Regions from separate parts of the Janibacter sp. FSL W8-0316 genome, predicted to be linked through region 2. Evidence: riboswitches for the same ligand, from Rfam matches in the RefSeq annotation. Region 2 holds a riboswitch; the other holds the start of a gene.
What was found. Region 2 has a riboswitch for cobalamin ahead of cobN (cobaltochelatase subunit CobN). Riboswitches for the same ligand answer to the same signal wherever they lie in the genome.

Region 1: linked by a shared signal. The riboswitch ahead of NYE39_RS12490 (FecCD family ABC transporter permease) and the one ahead of cobN (cobaltochelatase subunit CobN) in region 2 are both predicted to bind cobalamin.

What each region holds. Positions count from the first base shown of each region.
Region 1 is NZ_JBBOQX010000001.1:2,540,089-2,543,491, forward strand. Features, by position in the region: gene NYE39_RS12485 (S8 family peptidase) at 1-1,606, opposite strand, end outside; cobalamin riboswitch at 1,678-1,855, shown strand; gene NYE39_RS12490 (FecCD family ABC transporter permease) at 1,897-2,955, shown strand; gene NYE39_RS12495 (ABC transporter ATP-binding protein) at 2,952-3,403, shown strand, end outside.
Region 2 is NZ_JBBOQX010000001.1:3,374,120-3,377,522, forward strand. Features, by position in the region: gene NYE39_RS16525 (precorrin-8X methylmutase) at 1-204, opposite strand, end outside; gene NYE39_RS16530 (hypothetical protein) at 204-1,379, opposite strand; cobalamin riboswitch at 1,423-1,552, shown strand; gene cobN (cobaltochelatase subunit CobN) at 1,612-3,403, shown strand, end outside.

The sequences.
Region 1 (3,403 bases), 830 kb from region 2:
CATCGGGGCAGGGGATCTCGGTGGCGCTCTCGCCGAGCCGCTCGGCCACGTCGTCCGGGGCCATCCGGTCGCCGTGGGCGCTGATGATCAGCGCGGCGACGCCCGAGGCGTGGGGCGAGGCCATCGAGGTGCCCTGGTTCCAGACGTAGAGGCCGCACCGGCCGTCGGGGTCGGGGTCGTTGCCGCTGATCGACTCGGGGCAGCTGCGCACGACGATGTCGGCGCCGGTCTCGGTGACCCGGCCCTCGGCGTCGACGAGGCCCTCGGCCGTGACCACGGAGCGCGAGGCCGCGGAGAGGATGCCGCCGCGGCCCGAGGTCTCCTCGCCGCCGGGGGCGGCGACGTCGACGAGGCCGTCGTCGGGCGTCGAGGTCCAGTTGCTGAAGGTCGAGCGCACATTGCCCTCGTCCACCGAGGCGACCGAGATGACGTGCTCGCCGGCCAGCGGCAGTCGCTCGCAGGTCTTTGGGTCGATGGTCCGGTTGCGCGGGTCGCCGCCGTAGTTGGGGCTCGAGCTGTCGCGGCTCGGGTCGCCCATGTCGGCGCCGTCGTTGCCGGCGGAGGTCACGAGGGTCACGCCGGCCTCGTGGGTGAGGTCGAGCGACCGGTGGACGAGCTCGAGCATGACGTCCTGGAAGGCGGCCTGCTCCGGGCTGTCGCCCGGCGCCCCGCCCTCGCAGGCGTAGAGCCACGGGTCGACGTAGAAGCTCATGTTGACCACGTCGAGCCGCTGGTCGGCGGCGTGGGTCAGGGCGTTGACCGTGGGGCCGAGGAAGAAGAGCCCGGCGTCCTGCCCGGCCCGCAGGTCGACGAGCGTCACGCCCGGGGCCACGCCGGTGACGCCGAGGTCGTTGGCCGCGGCGGCGATCGTGCCGGCCACGTGGGTGCCGTGCCCGCCGTCGTCCTCGCCGACGGGGTCGATGCAGCTCTCGTGCTCGCACTCGCCGTCGATGTCGGGGATGTCGCTGACGAAGCTCTTGGACAGGCCCCTGTCGAGCACGGGCGCCAGGTCGGGGTGGCTGGCGTCGATGCCGGTGTCCATGACCCCGACGCGCACCTCGGGGCGCCCGGGAGTCACCTCGTGGGCGCCGCGCGCATTGACCGCCTCCATGCCCCAAAGCCAGCCGTCGAGGGGGTCGCCACCCTCCGGCACGTCCGGGGGCGAAGGGAGGTCCGCTGCGGGAGTCGTGTCGCCCGGGTCGGGCTCGGCAGGCGGCTCGGGGGTCCAGGAGGCGCTGCGGTCGGTCACCGCGTCGGTGACGCCGTCGACCCCCTTCGCCCGCTCGGCGACGTCGTCGTCCTCGCTGCGCAGGGTCACCATGCCCACCGCGGTGTTGACGGAGGTGAGCGCGAGACCGCCGGCCTCGAGCTCGTCGGCGACCCGGTCGGTGTCGCCCGGGTCCTCGACGAGGACCACCCAGTCGCGGCCCTCGCGCGGCGGGTCGAAGAGCTCGAAGCTCGACTGCGCCGGCGTCGAGCTCGGCCGGCTCGTGGCGCTGCTCGAGGTGGGCGACGAGGTCGCGTCGTCGTCGCCCTCGATGAGCGAGCAGCCGCCCACCGTCAGCGTCAGCGCGACGAGCGCACCCCAGGTCCTGCGTCCGCGCATGGTGGTCCCCTCTGTGCGTGCGGTGTGCCCCGAGTCTAGGAGGCGAAGGGAGGTCGCGGCAGGCGGTGCCGTAGGGTCGGGGGCGAGCCAGACGCACACCAGTGCAGAGGGAACCCGGTGCGAGTCCGGGACTGTCGCGCAGCGGTGAGGGTGACTGGCGGGGTGCGACGCCACTGGGCAACCAGCCCGGGAAGGCGCCCCGTCGGGATGATCCCGAGTCCGAAGACCTGCTGGCTCGTCACATCCGACCGGGCCTCGCGATCAGGCCCCCGATGCATCTGGAGACCCCGGTGTCCCACGACCGTCCCGGCGGACGACGTGTCCCCGCCGTCCCGCTCCTCGTCGCGCTCGTCGTGGCGACGGCGGTGAGCGCGGTGGTCTCGCTCGCCTTCGGCTCCGAGCCGCTCAGCGTCTCCGGCGTCGTCGACGTGCTGCGCGCGCGGCTCGCCGGCGGCCGGGGCGGCGACCCGACCTACGACACGATCGTCTGGGAGCTGCGCGCGCCGCGCGTCATCATGGCCGTCGTCGTCGGCGCGGGGCTGTCCATCGCCGGTGCGTGCATGCAGACGCTCGTGCGCAACCCGCTCGCCGACCCCTACCTGCTCGGGGTCTCCTCGGGCGCCGGCGTCGGCGCCACGCTCGTCATCGTCCTCGGGGTCTTCAGCGGTCTGGGCATCTGGGCGCTGTCCGCCGGCGCCCTCGGCGGCGCGCTGCTCGCGACCGCCCTCGTCTTCGGGATCTCCATGGCCCAGGGCGGGATCACCCCCCTTCGGCTCGTGCTCACGGGAGTGGTCATGTCGGCCGCCTTCTCGTCCGTCTCGAGCTTCCTCGTCTTCTTCAGCGCCGACCCGCGGGCGACCCAGTCGGTGCTCTTCTGGCTGCTCGGCAGCCTCTCCGGCTCGGTGTGGGAGCAGATCCTGCCGTCGGTCATCGTCGTCGTGCTCGCGACGCTCCTGCTCGTCGCGCTGCACTCGTGGCTCGACGCGCTCGCCGCCGGCGCCGACGTGGCCTCGGCGCTCGGCGTGCCGGTCAAGGGCCTGCGCATCGCCCTCTTCGTCCTCGTCTCCGTGCTCGTCGGCGTGCTCGTCGCGGTGTCCGGGGGCATCGGCTTCGTCGGTCTCGTCGTCCCGCACCTGGCCCGGATCGTCGTCGGGGCACGGCACCGCGTCGTCCTGCCGGTCGCCGCGGTCGGTGGCGCCCTCTTCATGCTCTGGGTCGACGTCGCGGCCCGGACCGTCGTGGCGCCCCAGGAGATCCCGCTCAGCGTGGTCACCGGTCTGGTCGGGGCGCCGGTCTTCCTGCTGCTGCTCGGCCGCCGTCACTACACCTACTCGGGAGGCGGCGAATGAGCCACCTGACCTGCCACGGGCTCGCCGCCGCGATCGGCGGGCGCACCATCGTCTCCGACGTCGATCTCGACGTGCCGCGCGGCTCGATGCTCGCGATCGTCGGGCGCAACGGCAGCGGCAAGTCGACGCTCCTGCGGGCCCTCACCGGCCTGCGCCGCCCCGTCGCCGGGACCGTGCAGGTCGACGGTGTCGACATGGCCGACCTGACCCCGCGGCAGCGGGCGACCCGCCTGGCCCACGTCGCGCAGGAGGACGGACCGCCCGAGGACCTCCTCGTCGGCGAGATGGTCGCCATGGGCCGCATCCCCCACCGGCCGCCGTGGGCCCTCGACGCGAAGGGGCAGCGTCACCTCGTCCTCGCCGCCCTCGAGCACGTCGACCTCGCGGACAAGGTCGACCACCCCTGCCAGCACCTGTCCGGTGGCGAGCGCCGCCGGGCGATGCTCGC
Region 2 (3,403 bases):
GGCGACCTCGGGGTGGCCGGCGATCTCGCTCGTGATGCCGACGTCACCAGCGGCGTGGATGATCCGCACGGCAGCACCGTGGAGGTCGGCGGGCAGACCGCTGAGGTCGGCCTCGTCGCGGATCATCCCGAAGGAGCGGCGGTAGATCTCCTGCCCGTCGGTGACGTAGTCGTACCGGCGAGGCGGTTGGCGAAGGGGGTTCATCAAGCCTTCTCGTGTTGTGCCGCAACGACATCCGCTGCGTTGGTGGGGTTGAGGGCGGTCGCGTGGGCGCGGGCGGGGTGGCCGCACGAGCGCTCGCAGCCGATGACGTGCACGGCCGGTCCGGCGACGTCGACGAAGGGGGCGGCCTCCCTGGCGAGGTCGCGCGTGCGGGTCGTCGTCCGCCCGCACGAGGGGGCTCCGGCGCAGGCGGTGAGGACGGTCCAGGGGGAGTCGGCGGCCGTGGCGAAGCCGGCCGCCGCGAGCTCCTCGGCCCGCCCCGCGGCCCCCGGCACGACGACCGAGCGCCAGGGCGTGACGACGATCCGCTGGTCGAGGTGGGAGGAGCCCTGCGACGACTCTCGAGACCCGGCGACCTCTCGAAGCCCCTCCACCATCGCCGGAGTCAGCAGCCCCAGCGGCACGAGCGCCACGAGGTCGTCCCCCGCCGGCCCCGGCTCAGGTGGGTCGCCCGCCACGACGTCGAAGGGGGAGCCCCCCGGCAGCAGGTCGCCCCGGTCCTCGTCGGGCAGGTCGCGCAGGTTCCACGTGCGGGTGTCGGTCCGGGCGGCGAGGAAGCGCCGGGCGACGTCGAGAGCCGTCGCGGCGGCCCGGGCGCGCGAGACGGTGACTGCGCGACCGTCGGCGACGACCTGTGCGGTGCCTTCGAGGCTCCTTCGTCGCACCTCAGGCAGCGTGGGCTCAGGCAGGGGCGGGGCGATGACCGCGACGTCCCACGGCTCGGCGAGCACGGGCCCGTCGGGGGAGGCGACGGCGAGCAGGAAGCGGCCCGGCAGCTCCGCCAGCCCGGGGTCCGCGAGCAGCTCCTCGTCGAGGGCGGTCACGAGGTCGTCGAGTCCGGCATGTGGATCGCCGACGATGTTGCGCGCCTTGTCGTGCGGCCCGGAGGGGACGAGCCCGAGGTCGTCGATCGCCGTGATGAGCTCGCGAGGGAGCGGGTCGGGCAGGCCGCGCAGCTGCAGGCTGCCGCGCGAGGTGACCGTGATGTCCGGGTTGCCGAACCGGCTTGCGAGAGAAGAGATCTCGAGCAGGCTGGCGGCGTCCACCCGGCCTCCCGGCACCCGCAGGCGCACCATCGCCCCGTCTGCCGAGACGAAGGGGGTGAGCAGCCCCGGGCAGCGGTCGGCCCCGCTGCGGGAGGGCGTCGGTGTGCTCACGGCAGGGCAGCCTACGCGGCGGTGTACTCACAGCGCTGCCGCGCTACTGCGGGCCCCCGGTAGGCTGCCCGCAACCGAGCAGCGCGGAACCCGGTGCAAGTCCGGGACGGTCCCGCCACTGTGAGCGAAGCCCCCTTCGCGAGTCAGACACGCTCTGTCGGCCGGCCTGCACGAGACCGTGCGGGTCCCTCCCTTCGATCGCGGGGCGCGGACCCCCGCCAAGGAGCCAGACGTGACCACCGTCGCCCTGCTGTCCACCTCCGACACCGACCTGCTGAGCGCGCGCAGCGCTGGCGTCGACTACGTCGTCGGCAACCCGGCCCGCCTCACCGACGAGCAGATCGCCGAGCGCGTCGCCGGTGCCGACATCGTCGTCGTGCGCTACCTCGGCTCCCCGCAGGGGCTGTGGGAGGGCTTCGCCGACCTGCGCTCGGCCAGCGCCCCGCTCGTCGTCCTCGGCGGCACCCAGGAGCCCGACGCCGCGCTCATGGAGCTGTCGACGGTCCCGCCCGGCACCGCCGCGGAGGCCCACCGCTACCTGGCCGAAGGGGGACCGGCCAACCTCGCGCAGCTGCACGCCTTCCTCGGCGACACCCTCCTGCTCACCGGCGAGGGCTTCGAGGCGCCGCAGGCGCTGCCCCAGTGGGGCGTCCTCGAGCGCGACGAGCCCGCCGCCCTCGACACCTCCGGCAGCGACACCCGTCGTCCCCGCGTCGGCGTCCTCATCTACCGGGCCCAGTACGCCGCCGGCAACACCGACTACGCGCACGCGCTCGCCGACGCGATCGACGCTGCCGGCGGCCAGGGCGTCGTCATCCACTCCGCCTCGCTGCGCGACGCCCCCGACGGTCTGCTCGAGCACCTCGGCACCCTCGACGCGCTCGTCACGACGGTCCTCGCGGCCGGCGGCACCAAGCCCGCCACCGCCGGCGCCGGCGAGGACGACGAGGCCTGGGACGTGGAGAAGCTCGCCGCCCTCGACATCCCGATCCTCCAGGGCCTGTGCCTCACCTGGGGCCGCGCCGACTGGGAGGAGTCCGACGACGGCATGAGCCCGCTCGACGTCGCGACCCAGGTCGCCGTCCCCGAGTTCGACGGCCGCCTCATCACGGTCGCCTTCTCCTTCAAGGAGTTCGACGACGAGGGCCTGCCGCACTACGTCGCCGACCCCGAGCGCGCCTCCCGCGTCGCCGGCATCGCGGTCAACCACGCGCGCCTGCGCTCGACGCCCGTCGCCGAGCGCAAGATCGCCGTCGTCCTCTCGGCCTACCCGACGAAGCACTCCCGCCTGGGCAATGCCGTCGGCCTCGACACCCCGGTCTCGACGATCCGCCTGCTGCGCGCGATGCGGGAGGCAGGCTACGACCTCGGTGACGGCTTCGTCGGGATGGACCCGCTCCCTCCGGTCGAAGGCGAGGCCGCTGACACGACGTCGGGCAATGCCCTCATCCACGAGCTCATCGCCGCCGGTGGGCAGGACGAGGAGTGGCTCACCCAGGAGCAGGTCGAGGGCGCGCAGGTGCGCATCCCGGCCGCGCGCTACCGGGAGTGGTTCGACGCCTTCCCCACCGACCTGCGCGAGGCGATGACCGAGCACTGGGGCGAGGCGCCCGGCGAGGTCTTCGTGCGGGACGTGGGTCGAGGTGCGACGGAGGAGCCTCGAGAGCAGGAGATCGTCACCGCGGCGCTCGTCCGCGGCAATGTCGCCCTGCTCGTCCAGCCGCCCCGCGGCTTCGGCGAGAACCCCATCGCGATCTACCACGACCCTGACCTGCCGCCGACCCACCACTACCTCGCGACCTATCGCTGGATCGAGGAGGAGTTCGGCGCCCACGCGGTCGTCCACGTCGGCAAGCACGGCAACCTCGAGTGGCTCTCCGGCAAGAACCTCGCGATGTCCGCCTCGTGCGGCACTGACGCTGCCCTGGGCAACCTGCCGCTCGTCTACCCCTTCCTCGTCAACGACCCCGGTGAGGGCACGCAGGCCAAGCGCCGTGCCCACGCGACGATCGTCGACCACCTCG